DNA from 3 places in the Streptomyces sp. NPDC028635 genome. Region 3 is predicted to be linked to each of the others. Evidence: riboswitches for the same ligand, from Rfam matches in the RefSeq annotation. Region 3 holds a riboswitch; each other region holds the start of a gene.

What was found. A riboswitch is a leader RNA that binds a small molecule or an ion and turns the genes downstream of it on or off. The one in region 3 is predicted to bind cyclic di-AMP.
Positions count from the first base shown of each region.
Region 1: linked by a shared signal. The riboswitch ahead of AB0E88_RS06835 (M23 family metallopeptidase) and the one ahead of AB0E88_RS13000 (transglycosylase family protein) in region 3 are both predicted to bind cyclic di-AMP.
Region 2: linked by a shared signal. The riboswitch ahead of AB0E88_RS28600 (M23 family metallopeptidase) and the one ahead of AB0E88_RS13000 (transglycosylase family protein) in region 3 are both predicted to bind cyclic di-AMP.

Region 1 covers NZ_JBEZWX010000004.1:252,614-259,899, forward strand. Annotated here, with positions in the region: gene AB0E88_RS06820 (GNAT family N-acetyltransferase) at 1-988, opposite strand, end outside; gene AB0E88_RS06825 (HPr family phosphocarrier protein) at 1,168-1,449, shown strand; gene AB0E88_RS06830 (GntR family transcriptional regulator) at 1,657-2,349, opposite strand; gene AB0E88_RS06835 (M23 family metallopeptidase) at 2,564-3,307, opposite strand; cyclic di-AMP (ydaO/yuaA leader) riboswitch at 3,320-3,473, opposite strand; gene AB0E88_RS06840 (pitrilysin family protein) at 3,709-5,097, opposite strand; gene AB0E88_RS06845 (pitrilysin family protein) at 5,094-6,488, opposite strand; gene AB0E88_RS06850 (DNA topoisomerase IV subunit A) at 6,927-7,286, shown strand, end outside.
Region 2 covers NZ_JBEZWX010000035.1:56,547-63,832, forward strand. Annotated here, with positions in the region: gene AB0E88_RS28580 (MarR family transcriptional regulator) at 1-90, shown strand, start outside; gene ribA (GTP cyclohydrolase II) at 213-857, shown strand; tRNA gene AB0E88_RS28590 (tRNA-Met) at 1,008-1,081, shown strand; gene AB0E88_RS28595 (PP2C family protein-serine/threonine phosphatase) at 1,790-2,923, shown strand; cyclic di-AMP (ydaO/yuaA leader) riboswitch at 3,165-3,319, shown strand; gene AB0E88_RS28600 (M23 family metallopeptidase) at 3,331-4,362, shown strand; gene AB0E88_RS28605 (PrsW family intramembrane metalloprotease) at 4,555-5,919, opposite strand; gene trmB (tRNA (guanosine(46)-N7)-methyltransferase TrmB) at 5,970-6,812, opposite strand; gene lhgO (L-2-hydroxyglutarate oxidase) at 6,984-7,286, opposite strand, start outside.
Region 3 covers NZ_JBEZWX010000009.1:190,711-197,996, forward strand. Annotated here, with positions in the region: gene AB0E88_RS12990 (cytochrome P450) at 1-217, shown strand, start outside; gene AB0E88_RS12995 (transglycosylase family protein) at 411-1,427, shown strand; cyclic di-AMP (ydaO/yuaA leader) riboswitch at 1,610-1,778, shown strand; gene AB0E88_RS13000 (transglycosylase family protein) at 1,782-2,501, shown strand; gene eno (phosphopyruvate hydratase) at 2,781-4,076, shown strand; gene AB0E88_RS13010 (septum formation initiator family protein) at 4,213-4,689, shown strand; gene AB0E88_RS13015 (DUF501 domain-containing protein) at 4,712-5,260, shown strand; gene AB0E88_RS13020 (Ppx/GppA phosphatase family protein) at 5,257-6,198, shown strand; gene AB0E88_RS13025 (PRC and DUF2382 domain-containing protein) at 6,328-7,239, shown strand.

The DNA of each region.
Region 1 (7,286 bases), on a different contig from region 3:
CGTAGCTGCGGGCCTGGCGGACCAGTTCGCGCTGGCGCTCGCGTCCGTCGGGGCCGCTCTCGGCGTACCCGGCGGAGATCACGACGAGGCCCTGCACGCCGTGCTCGCCGCACTCGGCGACGACCTGGGGCACGTGGTCGGCGGGCACGGCGACGACCGCGAGGTCGACCGGGCCCTCGATCTCCGTGACGGAGCGGTGGGCGGGGACTCCGTCGAGTTCGGTGACGTCGGCTTCGAAGGCGCGGTTCACGGCGTGCAGGCGGCCGGTGTAGCCGGCCTCGCGGAGGTTGGCGAGGATGCTGCGGCCGACGCCGCCGGGGGTGCGGCCGACGCCGACGACGGCGACCGAGCCGGGCATCAGCAGCCGCTGGACCGAACGGCCCTCGGCGCGCTGTTCGCGCGCGTACTGCACGGCGAGGGAGCGCTCGGTGGGCTCCAGGTCGAACTCCAGGCGCACCACGCCGTCCTCGAAGCTGCGCTTCTGGGTGTACCCGGCGTCAGTGAACACCTTGATCATCTTGTTGTTGGCGGGCAGCACCTCGGCGGCGAAGCGGCGGATGCCGCGCTCGCGGGCGACGGCGCCGATGTGTTCGAGCAGTGCGGAGGCGACCCCGCGGCCCTGGTGGGCGTCCTGGACGAGGAAGGCGACCTCGGCCTCGTCGGCGGGTACGGACGCGGGCATTCCGTTCGGGCCGATCCGGTCGTAGCGTACGGTTGCGATGAACTCGCCGCCGATCGTGGCCGCGAGTCCCACCCTGTCCACAAAGTCGTGGTGTGTGAAGCGGTGGACGTCCTTCGCGGACAGACGCGGGTAGGGGGCGAAGAAGCGGTAGTACTTCGACTCGTCCGACACCTGCTCGTAGAAGCTGACCAAGCGGTCCGCGTCATCGACGGTGATGGGGCGGATCCGCGCGGTGCCGCCGTCGCGCAGCACCACGTCGGCCTCCCAGTGGGCGGGGTACTCCTGCCTGTCCGACGCGCTCTGCATGGGGCCCAGAGTACGGCTCGCGTACGACAACGGCGCGGGGCACTCTGTGGAGGACGGATGCCGGGTCGAGGCCGAGGCCCGGTGATCGCGTCCGAAGGGGTCGCAGGACCTCTTCGGGCATGCTTCACCATATGGGAAACTGGTCTAGACAACCCTGAGAAACTGAAGGGCAGCAACACATGGCTGAGCGCCGCGTCAACGTCGGCTGGGCCGAGGGCCTCCATGCCCGCCCCGCCTCCATCTTCGTCCGAGCCGCCACGGCCGCAGGCGTCCCGGTGACGATCGCCAAGGCCGGCGGCACCCCGGTCAACGCGGCCTCCATGCTGGCCGTCCTCGGCCTGGGCGCCCAGGGCGGCGAGGAGATCGTGCTCGCCTCCGACGCCGAGGGCGCGGACGCCGCCCTGGACCGTCTGGCGAAGCTGGTCTCCGAGGGCCTCGAGGAGCTCCCCGAGACCGTCTGAGTCACGCCTGACCGTCCGAGTCACGCACAAAGAAGCCGCGTCGGCCTTTCGAGGCCGACGCGGCCTTCTTTTCACCCCCGGCGAGACTTGGCGAACAGGAGGCGCAGGAAAACAGAAGGCGGAGGAAATAGGAGGCGCCCGGGAAAGAAAAGGAGGGCAGCCCTTTCAGCGGGCGAGTACTCCCTCTCTTTGTATACGGCGCTCACGTTAATTCCGCAGGCTCCACGTGTTTACGGGATGTTGCGAACTCCTCACCGGCTCGGGCCGCTCACCGCCGAAGGAGCGCAGCCGGTGCGCGGCGGTGGAGCGCTCGGCGTGCAGGGCCGCCACGGCCCGTGCCCGCTCAGCGTCGCCGCGTGCGACCGCGTCCGCGAGCGCGCCGTGCTCGGCCCAGGACCGCACGGGGTCGGCCGACGGCTCCACGGCGTACATCCAGGCGATCTTGTGGCGCAGCTGGGTGAGCGTGGCGGTGAGCGCCTGGCTCCCGCACGCCTGCACGAGCGTCTCGTGGAACCAGCCGCCCAGGGAGCGCAGCTCGTCGCCGGTGCCGCGCCTGGCCCGCTCCTGGCCGAGCCGCACCAGGCCGCGCAGCACCTTCAGGTGCGCCTCGGAGCGCCGCTGGGCGGCGCGCGCCGCCCCGAGGGGCTCCAGCAGCATCCGCATCTCCAGCAGGTCGGCCGCCTCCTGCTCGGTGGGCTCGGCCACGCACGCGCCCGCGTGCCGTCGCGTCACGACGAAGCCCTCGGCCTCCAGGGTGCGCAGCGCTTCCCGCACCGGCACCCGGGAGACTCCGTAGCGGCGGGCGAGGAGTTCCTCGGTGAGCCGGCTGCCGCGTTCATGGACACCGGCGACGATGTCGTCCCGGATCGCCGTGCACACCGAGTGCGCCGGAATTCGCATGTCCGACCTCCGCCTTGATCCCCGTGAAACGCCGACGATGGACGCGTGTTCCGTGACTCTATTCCAAGGGGGCGGAATTTCCGACGGCGAGCCGGATTCCATGGATATTTTTTGGTCACCTGCCGGTTTTCTCCCGGGGACGAGGAGCCGGGAAACGCCGAAAGCCCCGGCGCGGTGCGCCGGGGCTTCCTGGGGCTGATGCCGTGCTGGTGCGTCAGACGTTCACGCCGTGCGCGCGCAGATAGGCGACCGGGTCCATGTCGGAGCCGTACTCGGGGCTGGTGCGCGCCTCGAAGTGCAGGTGCGGCCCGGTGGTGTTGCCGGTGTCGCCGGACAGACCGATCTGCTGGCCGGTGACGACCTGCTGGCCCACGACGACGCCGATCGACGACAGGTGCCCGTACTGGGTGTACGTGCCGTCGTGCATGCGGATGACGATCTGGTTGCCGTAGGCGCCGCCCCAGCCGGTCTCGACGACGGTGCCGTAGCCCACCGCGTGCACCGTGGTGCCGGTGGCGGCGTGGAAGTCGATGCCGGTGTGGTGGCCGGAGGACCACAGGGAGCTGCTGGCCTCGTAGCCGGTGGAGACGTAGGAGTGAGCGATCGGGGCCGTGAAGCTGTTCAGGCGCTTGCGCTCGGCCTCCCGGGCGGCACGCTCCCTGGCCTCGTGGGCCCGCGCGGCGGCGGCCTCACGGGCGGCCTGCTCGATGGCCGCCTGCTCGGCGGCCTGCTTCTGGGCCTCGGCCTGGGCGTCGATCTGCGCGGCGACCGCGTCGTCGACGCTGATGACGGGGAGCAGACCGGTGTGCTCGGCGGAGGTGTCGGCGGCGAGGGCGGGGGCCGCGAGGGTGCCGATGACGCCGGTGGTGGTGAGCGCGGCGATACCCGCGGCCTGCGCGGTGGTGCGCTTCATCCGGCTGGGACGACGGTGCTTCCCGGTGGCGCTGACGAACGCCATGTGGTGGCTTGTCCTTTCCTTCCCTCTCGCCTACCGGGTTAGCTGACGGGTTCGGAGCAGGAAGGTCTCCTACGGGCACCCTCGCGGGCGCCCGATTCACCCCAGGGACGTGTGGGTCCCCGGCTCCCCTGGCTCGCGCCGTACGGGGACTCGGCGATGACTGTCCGGTGCCGCGGGTGCGGCGCACTGCCTGACGAACAGCCCGGACGAAGCTACGGTGATCGACCTTCAGTCCTCAAACGAATCAGGGGTTTTGTAAGCCATCCCACAGGCCAGACAGGCAACCTCCGCCCCAATTCGGGCATATGGGGGATGCCGCGCCTTGGATCATAAACAGGCCGGCAGGCACGGCAAGGGCCCTGGTGCTCCGTCAGACACCAGGGCCCCACGCGCGTGTGCGGCTACTCCGCGCTCACCACGGTGACATCGCCGATACCGAGGGCCTCGACGGGCTCCTTGATCTGCGCGGCGTCACCGACGAGGACGGTCACCAGCCGGTCCACCGGGAAGGCGTTCACGACCGCCGCCGTGGCCTCCACCGTGCCGGTCGCGGCGAGCTGCCGGTACAGCGTGGCCTGGTAGTCGTCGGGCAGGTGCTGCTCGACCTGGTCGGCGAGCGTGCCCGCGACGGCGGCGGCGGTCTCGTACTTCAGCGGGGCCACCCCGACGAGGTTCTGCACGGCGACATCGCGCTCGGTCTCGGTCAGGCCGCCCTCCGCCAGGGTGCGCAGCACCTTGAAGAGGTCGTCCAGCGCCGGGCCGGTGTTCGGCGTGTCCACGGAGCCGCTGATGGCGAGCATCGCCGCGCCCGTGCCGTCGGGGGCGGAGCGCAGCACCTGGCTGAAGGCGCGCACGCCGTAGGTGTAGCCCTTCTCCTCGCGCAGGACCCGGTCCAGGCGGGAGGTGAGGGTGCCGCCCAGGCAGTAGGTGCCGAGCACCTGCGCGGGCCATACGCGGTCGTGCCGGTCGGGGCCGATCCGGCCGATGAGCAGCTGCGTCTGGACGGCGCCCGGGCGGTCGACGATGACGACCCGGCCGGTGTCGTCGGCGGTCACCGCCGGCACGGGGCGCGGCTCGGTGCGCGAGCCGGTCCAGGCGCCCAGGGTGTCGCCGAGGAGGTCGTCGAGGTCGAGGCCGGTCAGGTCACCGACGACCACCGCGGTGGCGGTGGCGGGGCGCACGTGCCGCTCGTAGAAGGCGCGCACGGCGGCCGCGTCGACGGCCGCGACGGTCTCCTCGGTGCCCTGGCGGGGGCGCGACATGCGCGAGGACGCCGGGAAGAGCTGCTTGGACAGCTCCTTGGCCGCGCGGCGGGCGGGGCTGGCCAGCTCGTGCGGGATCTCGTCCAGGCGGTTGCGCACCAGCCGTTCGATCTCGCTGTCGGCGAACGCGGGGGCCCTCAGGGCGTCGGCGATCAGGCCGAGGCCCTTGGCCAGCCGGGAGGCGGGGACCTCCAGGCTGAGGCGGACACCCGGGTGGTCGGCGTGCGCGTCGAGGGTGGCGCCGGCCCGCTCCAGCTCGGCGGCGAACTCCTCCGCGGAGTGCTTGTCGGTGCCTTCGGAGAAGGCGCGCGCCATGATCGTGGCGACGCCGTCCAGGCCCGCCGGTTCGGCGTCCAGGGGGGCGTCCAGGAGCACCTCCACGGCGACGACCTGCTGGCCGGGGCGGTGGCAGCGCAGCACCGTCAGGCCGTTGCCGAGCGTGCCGCGCTCGGGAGCCGGGAACGCCCACGGCTTGGCCTCGCCCGCCTGGGGCTGGGGGTGGAAGTCCATCGTGGCGAGCTCGGTCACTTGGCCGTCTCCTCGTTGTCGTTGCCGGCCTCTACGGTCGCTTCCTGCTCCGGGTCCTCGGGCACGTCTGCGGCCGGTGCGGCCTCCGGGGTCTTCGGCTCGTACACGAGCACCGCGCGGTTGTCGGGCCGCAGGCGGGCCTTGGCGACCTCCTGCACCTCCTCGGGCGTCACCTCGAGCACGCGCTGGACGGCGGTCAGGGCGAGCTGCGGGTCGCCGAACAGGACCGCGTAGCGGCACAGTTCGTCGGCGCGGCCCGCTACGGTGCCGAGCCGGTCCAGCCACTCGCGCTCCAACTGCGCCTGGGCGCGTTCCATCTCCTCGGCCGTGGGGCCCTCCGCGGCGAACCGGGCGAGCTCCTCGTCGATGGCGGCCTCGATGACCGGCACCTCGACGTCACCGGACGTCTTCACGTCCAGCCAGCCCAGGGAGGGCGCCCCGGCCAGCCGGAGCAGTCCGAAGCCGGCCGCGACGGCCGTGCGGTCGCGGCGCACCAGCCGGTTGTACAGGCGGGAGGACTCGCCGCCGCCGAGGATCGTCAGCGCGAGGTCCGCCGCGTCGCACGCGCGTGTGCCGTCGTGCGGCAGCCGGTAGGCGCCCATCAGGGCGCGCGCCGGGACCTCCTCGCGGACGACCTCACGCAGCTGGCTGCCGATGACGTCGGGCAGCGTGCCGTCACGCGGCTCGGGCTTGCCGTCGTGGGAGGCGATGGAGCCGAAGTACTTCTCGACCCAGGCGAGGGTCTGCTCCGGGTCGATGTCGCCGACGATGGACAGGACCGCGTTGTTCGGCGCGTAGTAGGTGCGGAAGAACTGGCGGGCGTCCTCGAGGGTGGCCGCGTCCAGGTCCGCCATGGAGCCGATCGGCGTGTGGTGGTAGGGGTGGCCCTCGGGGTAGGCGAGGGCGGTCAGCCGCTCGAAGGCGGTGCCGTAGGGGACGTTGTCGTAGCGCTGGCGGCGCTCGTTCTTGACGACGTCGCGCTGGTTCTCCATGGACTCGTCGTCCAGGGCGGCCAGCAGGGAGCCCATGCGGTCGGCCTCCAGCCAGAGCGCGAGCTCCAGCTGGTGGGCGGGCATGGTCTCGAAGTAGTTGGTCCGCTCGAAGCTGGTGGTGCCGTTCAGCGACCCGCCGGCGCCCTGCACCAGCTCGAAGTGACCGTTGCCCTTCACCTGGGCGGAGCCCTGGAACATCAGGTGCTCGAAGAGGTGAGCCAGACCCGTACGCCCCTTGACTTCGTGGCGCGAGCCGACGTCGTACCAGAGGCACACCGCCGCGACCGGGGTCAGGTGATCCTCGGAGAGCACCACGCGCAGGCCGTTGGCCAGGCGGTGCTCGGTTGCTGTCAGTCCGCCGGAGCCTGCCTCGGCTGTGGCCGTGTGACCCATGGGCATGTACGTCCCTTCGATCGCGGAAGCGGTCGTGAAACCGCGTGTTTCCTGCCGTCCTGCCACTGTATGCAAGCGGGCGGACCGGCGGCGAAGTTCCCGCACGGCGTACGCCGACAGCGAGATCGCGTAGCCTTCGGGCGATCGTGGTGCGCGGTCCGGGCCGGCCGGAGTCCGGCACCCCGCGTCGGGCGGTCCGGTACGGCCGCGGGGTGACGGCGGCCGGGTGTCCGGGCTCCGCCACACAGCCGGAATCCGGGCGTCCGGGCACGGCTTCACGCAGCCTGGATCCGGTTGTCCGGCGCCGCTCCACGCAGCCAGGACCCGGGTGCCCGGGCACGGCTTCGTACGCCGGAGCCGGGTCCGCGCCCGGCTTGTCAGTCCCACGGTCCACAATGGTCCGCGTCAGATACCGTTCACGCTTCAGCAAGGAGCCAGGCAGCGATGGCCCGCCGCAGCACGAAGACCCCGCCGCCCGACGACTTCGAGGAGAAGATCCTCGACATCGACGTCGTCGACGAGATGCAGGGCTCCTTCCTCGAGTACGCGTACTCGGTCATCTACTCCCGCGCCCTGCCGGACGCCCGGGACGGCCTCAAGCCGGTGCACCGCCGCATCGTCTACCAGATGAACGAGATGGGGCTGCGCCCCGAGCGCGGTTACGTCAAGTGCGCCCGTGTCGTCGGCGAGGTCATGGGCAAGCTGCACCCGCACGGCGACGCGTCGATCTACGACGCCCTGGTGCGTATGGCGCAGCCGTTCTCCATGCGCGTGCCGCTGGTGGACGGCCACGGCAACTTCGGC
Region 2 (7,286 bases), on a different contig from region 3:
GAGATCTGCGCGGGGATCGCGCGGGCGCTCGAGGGGGCGGAGGCGGAGGACGTGCCCTGGCGCCGGCGGTCCGGGCCGTCGTGCGGGTGAGTCACGGCATACCCGGCGGGTCCCCGAGACGGCGTATTGCTTCAAGTTTCAAGCAGGAGTAGGGTCCGGTCTGAGCTTCTGCTTCAAATCTGAAGCAGACGGACGGAACCCGGAGCATCCGCATGGCCGACATCCCCGTTGTCCCCGCCGCCACCCCGCGCGCCCGCGTCCGGGTCCCGCTGCACTTCGCCGACGGCTACCGCGCCGACGCCGAACTGGTCACCTTCCACGGCCTGACCGACGGCCAGGAGCACGTGGCCGTCGTCCTCGGCGAGCCGGGCCCGGTCCCGCTCGTCCGGCTGCACTCCGAGTGCCTGACCGGTGACGTCTTCGGCTCCGCCCGCTGCGACTGCGGCCCCCAGTTGCGGGAGGCCGTCGAACGCATCGCCGACCGCGGCGGCGTCCTGCTCTACCTGCGTCAGGAAGGGCGCGGCATCGGCCTCTACAACAAGCTCGACGCCTACGCCCTCCAGGACCAGGGCCTGGACACCTACGCCGCCAACGCCGCCCTCGGGCTGCCCGAGGACGCCCGCGACTACACCGCCGCCGCGCAGATGCTCACCGCCCTCGGGATCGGGTCGCTGGATCTGCTGTCCAACAACCCGGACAAGGCCGGCCAGCTGCGCACCCTGGGGCTCGACGTCCGCGACCGGGTGCCGACCGGCGTCTTCTCCACCCCGCACAACGTGCGCTACCTGCGCGCCAAGGCCCTGCAGACCCAGCACACGCTGCCGCTGGCCGAGCTGGCGGAACGGAGCGCGGGCTGACCTCGGCGGGGGGCCGGGGGGGCTTCTGCGGTGGCACGGGGGGTGGCCTCTGCGGGGGCACGGGAGGTGGCCTCGGCGGCGGCACGGGGGGTGGCGAAGGAACGTGGTCGTCGGGGGCCCCGCGGATGACGTACACTGGAGACACAACGACGCGGGGTGGAGCAGCTCGGTAGCTCGCTGGGCTCATAACCCAGAGGTCGCAGGTTCAAATCCTGTCCCCGCTACTGAAGGCCGAGGGCCGGAAGCCGAAAGGTTTCCGGCCCTCGGTTTTTTACGTCACGACCGGCGCGTGGGCCTCGTTTCTGCCACTCGGCCCGCTCTCCACTCGGCCCGCTCTGCCACTCGGCCCGCTCTGCCGCTGGGCCCGGCGCCGCCCGGCCCTCGGCAGTCGGACACCGGGCCGCCCCGGCTGTCCGTCGCTGGGGCCGCAGCCCTCCGGCATTCCACTGCTGGGCTCGCCGCCCGCCCCGGCTGTCCGTCGCTGGGGCTCGCCGTCTTCCGGCTGCACGCCGCCGGCCCGTCCGCCCCCGGCCGGCTCGCCGCCCCCGGCTGCACGCCGCCGGGGCTCGCCGGCGCCCGGTGTCATCCGGTCGGCCCTCACCGCTCGCCGCTCGCGCCCGCACCGGCAAGCCTGGACGGGCGGGACGACGGCGGACAGGGACGGTGGGAGACGAGCGGTGCGGCCTGGAGACGTGACGGACGACGGGCCGTACCCCCGGACCGGCAGGCGCGTTCCCGAGGCCGGGGCTGGCCCACGGGCCGGCGGTCGTGTTCCGGAGGCCGGGGCGGGCTCTCTGGCCGACGGATGGGTTCCCGGTGCCGGGACGGGATCCGCCGCCCGCGGATGCGCCTCCGATCCCCCTGCCGACGGACCGGGGGCCCCGGCCCTCGACCCCGGCTCCCGGTCCGCCCTGCGGCTGCCCGATGCCTTCGTGCCCGAGCCCGGGCCGGGGCCCGTCCCCGGCGACGGTGGGGAACCGCGGCCCGGGGAGGGCCGGAGGATCTCCCTCGCGCGCACCTTCGTACGGATCCTGCCGGCGCTGCTCATCGCCGCCGGCGCGGTCTACGACTACTGCACCCCGTCCGACTTCACGGCGGTCCCCTTCTTCACCGCCGCGCCCCTGGTCGCCGCCCCGCTCTACAGCCGCCGCGGCACCGTGCTCACCGGGCTCGCCGCCGTCGTCGTCGTGCTCGGGCTGCATCTGACGATCGGCATCGTCTGGCACACCGACGCCGTCACCGAGCTGGTGACCGTCGCCACGGTCGCCGTCCTGGCCGTCCTGATCAACGCCCTCGCGCGCCGCAGCAGCGAGCAGCTCGCCTCCGCGCGCGAGGTCGCCGAGGCCGCCCAGCGCGCTGTACTGCCCGAACCCGCCGAAGAGATCGGCGGGTTCCAGATCGCCGCCTGCTACGAGGCCGCGCGCGCCGACGCCTTCATCGGCGGTGATCTGTACGCCGTCCAGGACAGCCCGTACGGCGTCCGCCTGATCGTCGGGGACGTGCGCGGCAAGGGCATGGGCGCGGTGGCGGCCGTGGCCGTGGTCATCGGGGCGTTCCGGGAGGCCGCCGAGCAGGAGGCCACCCTGGAGGCGGTCGCCCAGCGGCTGGAGCGGGCGCTGGCCCGCGAGGGCGCCCGGCGCGACGGGCTCGACGCCTTCGAGGGGTTCACCACCGCCGTTCTCGCCGAACTCCCGCACGGCGACGGTGTCGTCCGCGTCCTCAACCGCGGTCATCCGCCGCCGGTGCTGCTGCACGCCGACGGCACCCTGCGCGCGCTGCTGCCCGCCGAACACGCGCTGCCGCTCGGCATGGGCGAGCTGGGCCCGTCGCCGGACCGCGCCGAGGAGGTCGTCTTCCCCGGCGGTGCCACGCTGCTGCTGTACACCGACGGCCTCTCCGAGAGCCGCGACCGCCATGGCCGCTTCTACGACGTCGAGACGCGGCTCGCCGGACGTGTCGTCACCGCGCCCGGCGCCCTGCTCGCCGCGGTCGCGAAGGATGTGCGCCGGCACTCGGGGGGCGGCATGGCGGACGACATGGCGCTGCTGGCCGTCCGCCGGCCGTGAAGGTCACGGTGGGTGAGTGGATGACCGCCCTGTGCATAACAATTGACGCACCATCACCAAAAAGAGGTTTTGGACGTGACGCCTGAGGGGCGGTCAAGTCGCCCCTTTTGCACCGGTCGTGGCGTGAAAGTCCAGGCCGAGAATGTTAATGATCAAGACGAACGGCTTGGAATCATGCCGCCGGGTCTATTAACGTTCGATAACGCAGCGCGGTCGTCCCAGCCGTCACAAGAGACGGCTCCGTGCTCACGCGCCGAATCCCGTAGGGAACCGGGGAACCACCACCTTGGGGTGAATCTCGCGTCAGCCGCCGTCGACGACGGCCGGTATACGCGCGTAGGAGACCTTCCTGCTCCGAACCCGTCAGCTAACCCGGTAGGCGAACGGAAGGAAAGGAGTACGCCCGCGTGGCGTCCAACCGGCCTGCCCCGACAGCCCCGTTCGTGCCGAGCCAGCAGGGCCCCGAGACCCTCGTCTACGGCGGCCACCGCACCGACGAGGGCCCTTGGGAGGAGTGGAACCCCACTGAGGAGTCCGTCCGTCCCGTCCGCGGCCGGCACCGCGTCGCCAAGCAGCGCGGCGGACTCGCCCGCAGCTCCACCGTCCTCGGCGTCGGCGTCATCGCCGCCGTCGGCGCGGGCGGCATGGCCAGCGCGCAGACCGGCAAGCCGCCGGTCTCCATCTCCATGCCCGACCTGCCCTCGGTCGGCTCACTGATCTCCGACCACGAGGACGCCGCGCCCCAGGGCTCCGCCACCCCGCTGAGCGACATCGTCAGCTCCGCCGACACCGCGCAGGGCACCTCCGACGCCGGTGAGGCGCTGCGCAACCGGATCATGGCCCAGGCCGAGTCGCAGCAGGTGCAGGTCGACGTCAAGGCGCAGGCCGCCGCCCAGGCCGCCGTGGCCAAGCAGGCCGCCGAGGACGCCGCCAAGGCCGAGCAGGAGGCCGCCGCCAAGGCCGCCGCCGCGAAGGAGAAGGCGGAGGCGGAGGCGAAGAAGAAGGCCGAGGCCGAGCGCCTGGCCGAACTGGCCAAGCAGTACGCGCTGCCGACCTCCTCCTACACCCTCACCTCCCGCTTCGGGCAGGCCGGCTCGATGTGGTCCTCCGGCTACCACACCGGCCTGGACTTCGCCGCCCCCACCGGCACGCTGATCAAGGCCGTCCACACCGGCACCATCACCGAAGCGGGCTGGGCCGGCTCCTACGGCTACCGCACGATCCTCACCCTCGACGACGGCACCGAGCTGTGGTTCTGCCACCAGTCGTCGATCAGCGTCAGCGTCGGGCAGAAGGTCGCCACCGGTGACGTCATCGGCCGCGTCGGCGCCACCGGCAACGTCACCGGCCCGCACCTGCACCTGGAGGTGCACCCCGACGGGCAGGCCTCCGGCATCGACCCGATGGCGTGGCTGCAGGACAAGGGCCTCACCCCCTGACACCACGGCCCGCTCCAGAACCCCGGCGGTCCTGACGGCAAACCCCCCGACGTCAGGGCTGCCGGTTTCCGTGTGCCGCGGTGTTCGCACCTCCGGTCGATCCGCGTGCGGAACGGTCGATCAGGTCCGAGGCGCGTTGCAACAGGACATGACCGCTCTGACCGGAGCCTTCCGATGCCCCGGCGCCCGTCTCTACGAGCGGTAGGGGTTGTACGCCGGGTAGCCCGGGTACGCCGGATGGGCGCCGTACCCCGCGTGCCCGGCGTACGGCAGGTGCGGCCGCGCCGCCCCGGGGGCCTGCCACGGGTGCGCGGGCCACGGCAGCATCACCGGCACCGGGGGCGCGGCCGCCCGGGCCGCGTACTCCAGCGCCGGCCGGGCCCGCTCCCGCAGCCGCCACAGCTCGTTCAGCAGCTCCCTCTCGCGTACGACGAAGTCGGCGCCGGCGCGGCCGCGGCGGCCCCGGTGCCGCAGGAACGCCAGGGACGTCGCGTACGCCTCGTAGCGCCCGACCTCCTTCGCCCCCGGCTTGCCCAGGTGGTGCGCGGCGTACTCGCGCGCCATGCGGCGCGCCCGCATCGAGCCGAGCGCGAACGGCTCGGCGGGCGCGAGCCAGCCCGCGGCGACATAGGCGGGCAGCTCCTCGCGGATCGTGCGCAGCCCCCGCTGCCGGGTCCAGATCACCAGCCAGGTCAGCAGCCCGAACGCGGGCATCATGAAGCCGCCGTACACGGCGAAGAAGCCGAACGGACCGAAGGACGCCGAGCCGTTCCACAGAGCGTGCATGCACATGGCCAGCAGCAGCCCGCCCAGCGGGAGCAGGACCCGGCGCAGGCGCCGGCCCTCGCCGTACAGCGCGGCGATGCCGAAGCCGATACCGGTCATGGTGGTGAACAGCGGATGCGCGAACGGCGACATGATCACGCGGACGAAGAAGGTCGCCGCGGTGACGGAGGCGATGCCCCGGCCGCCGGTGAGCTGGTCGGTGCCGAAGGCGGTGCCGAGGTAGAGGATGTTCTCGGTGAACGCGAAGCCGGTGGCGGTGACACCCGCTATCACCACGCCGTCGACGAGCCCGGTGAAGTCGCGTCTGCGGAAGAGGAAGACGAGCAGGACGGCGGCGGCCTTCGCCGACTCCTCCACGATCGGCGCTATCACCGTGGCGCCGAGGGTGTCCGCGCCGGCCGGGTCCGCGGTCGCCGTCGCTATCCACTTCGTCGCGAAGCTGTTGGCGACGATCGCTATCAGCGCAGCCGCGCAGGCGCCCCAGGCGAAGGAGAACAGCAGGTTCCGCCAGGGGCCGGGCTCGACCCGGTCCAGCCAGCGGAAGGCGGCGGTCAGCAGCGGTACCGGGAAGACGGCGAGCCCCAGCCCGACCAGGAAGCCCTCGGTGCCGGTCTGCTCGCGCACCAGCGCGAGGATGACCAGACCGGACAGGGCGAGCAGCGTGATGAGCGCGCCGTACCGCACCCCTCTGCGCTGCCACCAGTGCGGGTGATGGAGCGCACCGTCGCCGGGGCCGCTGGGGTAGGTCGGATACGGGGGACTCGTGGCCACGGCATTGACCCTAACGAGGGAGGGCGCCGCCCGCGACGTTGACGGCTGCGTCAGCGCGGGTCCGAGTCGCTCCGCGGATGCGGTACGCGGCGAAAGAGCAGGTCGTTCACGACGTGGCCCTTGTCCAGGCCCTGGCCCTCGAAGCGGGTCAGCGGCCGGAACGCGGGGCGCGGGGCGAAGCCGCTGTCCGGCTGGGTGTTCTCGAAGTCGGGGTGCGCGGTGAGCACCTCGAGCATCTGCTCCGCGTAGGGCTCCCAGTCGGTGGCGCAGTGCAGGATCGCCCCGGGCCTCAGCCGGGTCGCGGCGAGGGTGAGGAACTCCGGCTGGATCAGCCGGCGCTTGTGGTGCCGCTTCTTGGGCCACGGGTCCGGGAAGAAGACGCGCAGGCCGTCCAGCGCGTCGGGGGTGAGCATCTCGCGCAGCAGGATGATCGCGTCGCCGTTGCCGACGCGGATGTTGGACAGGCCGTGGTGGTCGGCGAGGTTCAGCAGGTTGCCCTGGCCGGGGGTGTGCACGTCCACGGCGAGGATGTTGGTGCCGGGGTCGGCGGCGGCCATCTGCGCGGTGGCCTCACCCATGCCGAAGCCGATCTCCAGCACGACGGGGTGGTCGTTGCCGAACAGCTCGGTCAGATCGAGGGTGCGCTGCCCGTCGATGTCCAGCCCCCACTGGGGCCACAGCCGCTGCAGGGCGTCGGCCTGTCCGGCGGTGACCCGGCTGCGGCGCGGCTGGAAGCTGCGGATGCGCCGCTCGAAGTGCGACCCGGCGGGGTCGGCCTTCGGCCCGTCCGGGAACCGCGGCTCACCCTTGGCCCGGGTGTGCCGGACGGAGACGCCGGGGTCCGCCGCACCGGCGGGCTGGGGGGTTTCGGGAGCGTTGAGGGAGTCAGACACAGTGGGACCGATTGTACGGAGGCGCTCCGCGATGCGAGGACGCCGCTGGTGGGGGTGGGTGCGGGCCGCGGGCGTCCGAGGGTGGGTGGGGGCCGGCCGCGCGGTTCCGCGCGCCCCTGGCTCGCCTGCCTCGCCCTGCGCCGGCTCCTGTCTGCCTTCCCTTCGCGTCGGTCACGCCTCGGCGAGTGCCTTCAGCGCTCTACGGGCCACCTCTCTGCCGATCGGCAGGGATGCCGTGGCGGCCGGGGACGGGGCGTTCAGGACGTGCACGGTGCGTGCTCCCTCCCTGATCAGGAAGTCGTCCACGAGCGTGCCGTCCCGCAGGACCGCCTGGGCCCGCACGCCCGGGTCCGTGCGCACCAGGTCCTCTTCCTCCACGGCCGGCAGCAGCCGTCGTACGGCGTCGACGAACGCCGCCTTGGACACCGACCGGCGCAGCTCGCCGGCGCCGTACCGCCAGTGGCGGCGGGCTAT
Region 3 (7,286 bases):
CCACGGCATCCACTACTGCCTGGGCGCCCCGCTGGCCCGTCTGGAGGGCCAGACCGCCCTCGCCACCCTGCTCACCCGGCTGCCCGACCTGCAACTGGGTGCCGAACCGGCCGACTTGCGCTGGCGCGGGGGGCTCATCATGCGGGGTCTGCGGCAGTTGCCCGTGACGTTCACGCCCGCACCCGCACAGAAAACTGACGCATCTTCAACTATGTGATCTTCACGTGATCTGCGCGGCATGAACTTGTGACTGGCGATCGTCTGCCGATACGTTCACTCGTCAGCGCGACGCCGGTGCCTCAAGGCGCCGCGCCGGTCAGTGCTGTCTCGCGAAAGGTCACCGCATGCTCTCCGGGAACGGTCGACACCGTCGCCCCCGTCAGGCTCCGGCCCTCCTCGTCACGGCCGGAGTGACCGGCTCCGCCATCGCCATCCCGCTGCTCGGCGCGGCGAGCGCCCACGCGGCCGACGGCGCGACGTGGGACAAGGTGGCCGAGTGCGAGAGCCAGGGCCGCTGGAGCGACAACCCCGGGATCGGGCTCTACGGCGGCCTGCACCTGTCGCAGGAGGACTGGGAGGGGCACGGTGGCCTGGAGTACGCGGCCCGGCCCGACCTCGCGAGCCGTTCGCAGCAGATAGCCGTGGCCGAGAAGGTCCTCGCCGACCAGGGCGTCGGCCACTGGACGCTGTGCGGGCTGACCTCGGGCCTGTCCGGCGACACCTCCGCGCCGGACGTCGACACGGGTGTCGCCGGCGACACCCCGGGCAGCGGCTCGGCGGCCGGCGGCTCCACCACCGGCGCGGACTCCTCCGGCCAGGCCGGGGCCGGCGCCCCGTCCGACTCCTCCGCTTCGGCCGGTACCTCCGGATCCACCGGTACCTCCGGAACATCCGGAACCTCCGGTTCGGTGGACTCGCCCGGCTTGCCCGACTCCTCCGGTACACCGTCCGGCACGCCCTCCACGGGCACCCCCGCGCGGCCCTCTGACGGGCCGTCGTCCACCACCCCGTCCGCGGGGGGCGCTGCCGAGACCGGCGCGCCCGCGACGTCCGGACCCGGCACCTCGCAGCCGTCCGGCAGCACGTCCACGGGTGACGCAAACAGCGACGATCCGGACAACCTGCGCCAGATCGTCGGTGATTCGGGGCTCGTCGACACCGGCGCGGTCGACGGCGGCGGCCGCCACCGCGGCGCCGGCGCCGAGGAGGACACCGCCGAAGCGGGCGCGGCGCCGGCCTCGGGCCGGCACGCCTCGCGCTACACGGTGCGCGACGGGGACAGCCTGACGTCCATCGCCGACTCCCTTGGCGTCGAGGGCGGATGGCGCGCGCTGTACGCCGAGAACCGTGAGGCGATCGGGGCCGACCCGAGCCGCATCGTGCCCGGTCAGACCCTGCTTGTCGGTGGCGAAACGGGCCAAAAGTAGCGGGAGTTGACGCCCTGTTTTGGGACTGATGTCCGCTTTGGTGAAAGTGTGGGATGAGTCTCAGAAGCCGTGATCGTCTTTGAAATTCGGCCGAGCGCCTGTCTACGGTCATGACCGCTCGCCATCGCGAGCCCCGGCGGCCGCAACGCCGAATCCTGCCAGCGGCCGTACGGGAACAGTCGTCGCATCACGCGCCGCAGGCAGGAGCGGGGGACCCAAGGTAAGTGCCGTGCCCGGCGGTTGAGCCGGAGCGGCTAGGGGTGAAGCCACGCCTCCCAGGGGAGGGGTGGCCGGGCAACTCAACCGGCCCGAACCCGACAGCTCACCTCGCAGGCGTCGGTGAGGGGATCCACCATGCTGTTTTCCGGCAAGGGCAAGCACCGTCGTCCGTCCAAGACCACCCGTGTCATCGCGCTCGCCGGTGTCACCGGTGCCGCCGTCGCCGCCCCGCTGATGGCGGCCGGCAACGCCTCCGCCGCCACCACCTCCGAGTGGGACGCGGTCGCCCAGTGCGAGTCCGGTGGCAACTGGTCCATCAACACCGGCAACGGTTACTACGGCGGCCTGCAGTTCTCCGCCTCCACCTGGGCCGCGTACGGCGGCACCGCCTACGCCCCGCAGGCCAACCAGGCCAGCAAGTCCCAGCAGATCGCCGTGGCCGAGAAGGTCCTCGCCTCCCAGGGCAAGGGTGCCTGGCCGGTCTGCGGCACGGGCCTGTCGAACACCCCGAACAACGGCGGCGGCTCTTCGAGCTCCTCCAGCTCCTCGAGCTCCTCCAGCTCCTCCCAGGGCACCACCACGACGCGCTCCACCGAGCAGCAGAGCGCCTCCCGCTCCAGCGAGCGCCCGGCGCAGACGCCGAAGAAGCAGAGCACCAAGACCGTCACCACCCCGACCGGCAAGAAGGTCAAGAAGGGCGACGGCGAGTACAAGGTCGTCACCGGTGACACCCTCAGCTCCATCGCCGAGAAGCACCACGTCGTCGGCGGCTGGAAGAAGCTGTTCGACCTGAACAAGGACATCGTCGAGGACGCCGACCTCATCTACCCGGGCCAGCAGCTGCACCTGAAGTAAGCGGCAGCGGGCCGGCCGAGGGCCGCTCCCCGTCCCCACGGGCTCCCGTCCCGGTGCGTCTTCCCCCGTACGCACCGGGACGGGGTTTTTTCTGCCGTCCGTTCCCCGGATGTTCAGCCGGAACGTCACCCCCCTTTGTTCCGACGGTGAACAATGGGTACGGTCTGTCTGTCCACGGGCCGGGCGGTCGGCTGGCCGATGGCCCCGGGGCGGTTAGGCTCTAGTCGCAAGGCTCACCAGCCCCGCACTTTCAGCGTCACATCCACGAAGGAGATGCTCGTGCCGTCCATCGACGTCGTCGTAGCCCGGGAAATCCTGGACTCCCGAGGCAACCCCACGGTCGAGGTCGAGGTCGGCCTCGACGACGGCAGCACCGGGCGTGCCGCCGTTCCGTCCGGCGCCTCGACGGGCGCCTTCGAGGCCATCGAGCTCCGCGACGGCGACGCCAGCCGTTACCAGGGCAAGGGCGTCGAGAAGGCCGTGCTGGCCGTCATCGAGCAGATCGGCCCGGAGCTGGTCGGCTACGACGCCACCGAGCAGCGCCTGATCGACCAGGCCATGTTCGACCTGGACGCCACCGACAACAAGGGCTCCCTCGGCGCCAACGCCATCCTCGGCGTCTCGCTCGCCGTCGCCCACGCCGCCTCCGAGGCCAGCGACCTGCCGCTGTTCCGCTACCTGGGCGGCCCGAACGCGCACCTGCTGCCGGTGCCGATGATGAACATCCTGAACGGCGGCTCGCACGCCGACTCCAACGTGGACATCCAGGAGTTCATGATCGCCCCGATCGGCGCGGAGTCCTTCTCCGAGGCGCTGCGCTGGGGCACCGAGGTCTATCACACCCTGAAGAAGGTGCTGAAGGGCCGCGGCCTGTCCACCGGCCTCGGCGACGAGGGCGGCTTCGCCCCGAACCTCGGCTCCAACCGCGAGGCCCTCGACCTCATCCTCGAGGCGATCAAGGAGGCCGGCTACGAGCCCGGCGAGCAGATCGCCCTCGCCCTCGACGTCGCCGCGTCCGAGTTCTACAAGGACGGCTCCTACCTCTTCGAGGGCAAGAACCGCTCGGCCGCCGAGATGACCGAGTACTACGCCGAGCTGGTCGAGGCCTACCCGCTGGTCTCCATCGAGGACCCGCTGTTCGAGGACGACTGGGCCGGCTGGAAGACCATCACCGCCCAGCTCGGTGACAAGGTCCAGCTCGTCGGCGACGACCTGTTCGTCACCAACCCCGAGCGCCTGCAGCGCGGCATCGACGAGGGCGCCGCCAACGCGCTCCTGGTCAAGGTCAACCAGATCGGCTCGCTCACCGAGACCCTGGACGCCGTCGAGCTGGCCCAGCGCAGCGGCTACAAGTGCATGATGTCCCACCGCTCCGGCGAGACCGAGGACGTCACCATCGCCGACCTCGCCGTCGCCACCAACTGCGGCCAGATCAAGACCGGCGCCCCGGCCCGCTCCGAGCGCGTCGCCAAGTACAACCAGCTGCTGCGCATCGAGGAGATCCTCGACGACGCCGCGGTGTACGCCGGCCGCAGCGCGTTCCCGCGCTTCCGTGGCACCGTCTCCAAGGGCTGAGCAGGCGGCTGAGCCCGAGGCCGGCCTTCGAGCCTGGGCCAACCTGGCGTAAGGCTCAGCCAGTCGTACGTACGTCCCCGTACTCGGTCCCGTACCGTGTCCGGGGACGTACGCGCGTGTGAACGGGAGGCTGGCCATGGCGGTGAAGGACCGGGACCGTTTCTCCACCGCGACCAGGATCCGGCTGCTCGGCGAGCAGACCGCGGCCCGCGTCTACCGTTCCCAGACCAAACGGCAGGCCCGCCGCTCCCGGCTCACCGGCCGCGCGGCGCTGCTCGCGCTGGTGGTGTGCACGCTGATCGTGGCGCTCGCCTACCCCATGCGCCAGTACGTCTCGCAGCGCGCCGAGATCGCCGACCTGCAGCGCCAGAAGCAGCAGGCCGCGCAGCGCGTGGAGCAGCTGCGCGACCTCAAGGCGCGCTGGCAGGACGACTCCTTCGCCGAGCAGCAGATCCGCAAGCGGCTGCACTATGTGCTGCCGGGGGAGACCGGTTACGTCGTGGTCGACCCGGACGCGGCCACCCAGGCCCACACCGACGCCGGCTCGGCGGACCGCCCCTGGTACTCCAACGTCTGGGACGGGGTCGACAAGGCCGACGCCGCCGACCAGTAATTCGACAAGAGAGAACTTCGTAGTGGAAACGCCCCCGCCGTCCACCCCGCGCACCGAGCCCACCGACGCGGACGTCGAGGCCTTCAGGCAGCAGCTCGGCCGGCCGCCGCGCGGGCTGCGCGCGATCGCCCACCGGTGCCCCTGCGGGCAGCCCGACGTCGTGGAGACCGCCCCGCGCCTGCCGGACGGCACGCCCTTCCCGACGCTGTACTACCTGACGTGCCCCCGGGCCGCCTCCGCGATCGGCACGCTGGAGGCCGAGGGCGTGATGAAGGAGATGACCGAGCGGCTGCAGAGCGACCCGGAGCTGGCCGCCGCCTACCGCGCCGCGCACGAGGACTACATCCGGCGCCGGGACGAGATCGAGGAGCTGACCGGCTTCCCGAGCGCCGGCGGCATGCCGGACCGGGTGAAGTGCCTGCACGTGCTCGTCGCCCACTCCCTGGCCGCCGGACCGGGTGTGAACCCGCTGGGCGACGAGGCCATCGCGATGCTGCCCGAGTGGTGGCGCAAGGGCCCGTGCGTGACGCCGGCACAGGACGGCACGGAGACCGAGGAGGACGCCAAGTGACCCGCGTCGCCGCCATCGACTGCGGTACGAACTCCATCCGCCTGCTGGTCGCCGACTGTGACCCGAACAGCGGCGAACTGGTCGACCTGGACCGCCGTATGACGATCGTGCGGCTCGGACAGGGGGTCGACCGCACCGGCCGGCTCGCCCCGGAGGCGCTGGAGCGGACCTTCGCCGCGTGCCGGGAGTACGCGCAGGTCATCAAGGAGTACGGCGCCGAGCGGCTGCGCTTCGTGGCCACCTCCGCCTCCCGTGACGCGGAGAACCGCGACGAGTTCGTGCGCGGGGTGATGGACATCCTCGGCGTGGAGCCGGAGGTCATCACCGGTGACCAGGAGGCGGAGTTCTCCTTCACCGGCGCGACCAGGGAGCTGGCCGAGCACGAGCACCTGGACCGCCCCTTCCTGGTGGTGGACATCGGCGGCGGCTCCACGGAGTTCGTCGTCGGCGAGGAGCACGTGCGCGCGGCCCGCTCGGTGGACGTCGGCTGTGTGCGGATGACGGAACGGCACCTGGTGGACGGCGGGACGGTCACGGACCCGCCCACCGAGGACCGGATCGCGGCCATGCGGGCCGACATCGAGGCCGCCCTCGACCTCGCCGAGGCGAGCGTGCCGCTGCGCGAGGCGCGGACGCTGGTCGGGCTCGCCGGGTCGGTGACGACCGTGTCGGCGATCGCCCAGGAGCTGCCCGAGTACGACTCGGCGCGCATCCACCACTCCCGGATCTCCCGCGACAAGGTCCGCGAGATCACCGAGTGGCTGCTGCACTCCACGCACGCCGAGCGCGCGGCCGTGCCGTCCATGCACCCCGGGCGGGTGGACGTGATCGCGGCGGGCTCCCTGGTGCTGCTGTCGATCATGGACCGGATCGGCGCCGAGGAGGTCGTGGTGAGCGAGCACGACATCCTGGACGGCATCGCCTGGTCGGTGGCGTGACGTCGGAGCACTGATGTGCACAGAGGGCACTTACGAAAAGTATGTGCCCTCTGTTGCCATTGTTCCGTTTCGCCCTATATGTCTGGTGAACCCGCGCAGGGAGTCGCTCCGCGAGAAGGGTGAGACAGCATGATCACCAGAGAGCAGATCCACTCGGTCCTGGACCACCCGGTCCTCGGCGAGGACGGGAAGAAGATCGGCGAAGCCAAGCACGTCTTCCTCGACGACACGACCGGCGCGCCGGAGTGGGTGTCGGTCAAGACCGGCCTCTTCGGCAGCAGCGAGTCCTTCGTGCCGATCCGTGACGCCGCGGTGGTGGACGGGCACACCGAGGTCCCGTACTCCAAGAGCAAGGTCAAGGACGCCCCGCACGTCGACGTCGACGGCGGCGGCCACCTCTCGGAGGACGAGGAGCACCGGCTCTACGACTACTACGGCCTCGACTGGGACGAGTCCTGGTCCCGCGCCAACCGGCCCGGCGAGGGCGGCTGGGCCCACCAGGCGGGCACGGCGGGTGCGGCGGGCGCCGCGGGTGTGGCCGGCGCCGGGGGCACGGCGGGTGCCGCCGGTGCGGCGGAGGGCCGTGCGGCCGCCGGTGCGCGCCGAGGCCCGGACGACGACGCGATGACGCGCTCCGAGGAGCACCTGCACGTGGGTGTGGAGCGCCGTGAGGCGGGCCGCGCCCGGCTGCGCAAGTACGTCGTCACCGAGGAGGAGGAGCGCGTCGTACCGCTGCGGCACGAGGAGGTGCGCGTCGAACGGGAGCCGATCACCGAGGCGAACCGCGACGCCGCGCTCTCCGGGCAGGAGATCGGCGAGGCCGAGCACGAGGTGGTGCTGCACGAGGAGCGGCCGGTCGTGGAGACCGAGGCCGTGCCGGTGGAGCGGGTACGCCTGACCACCGAGGAGCACACCGAGCAGGAGACGGTGCGCGGACAGGTGCGCAAGGAGCGCATCGAGAGCAGCGCCGAGGAGACCGACGAGTACGGCGACCGCATGGGCCGCGACGACCGCGGCGGCATGGGCCCGGGCCACCGGTAGGGGCCGTCCGGGGCGCCGGCGGGTCGTCCCCGCCGGCGCCCCGGGGC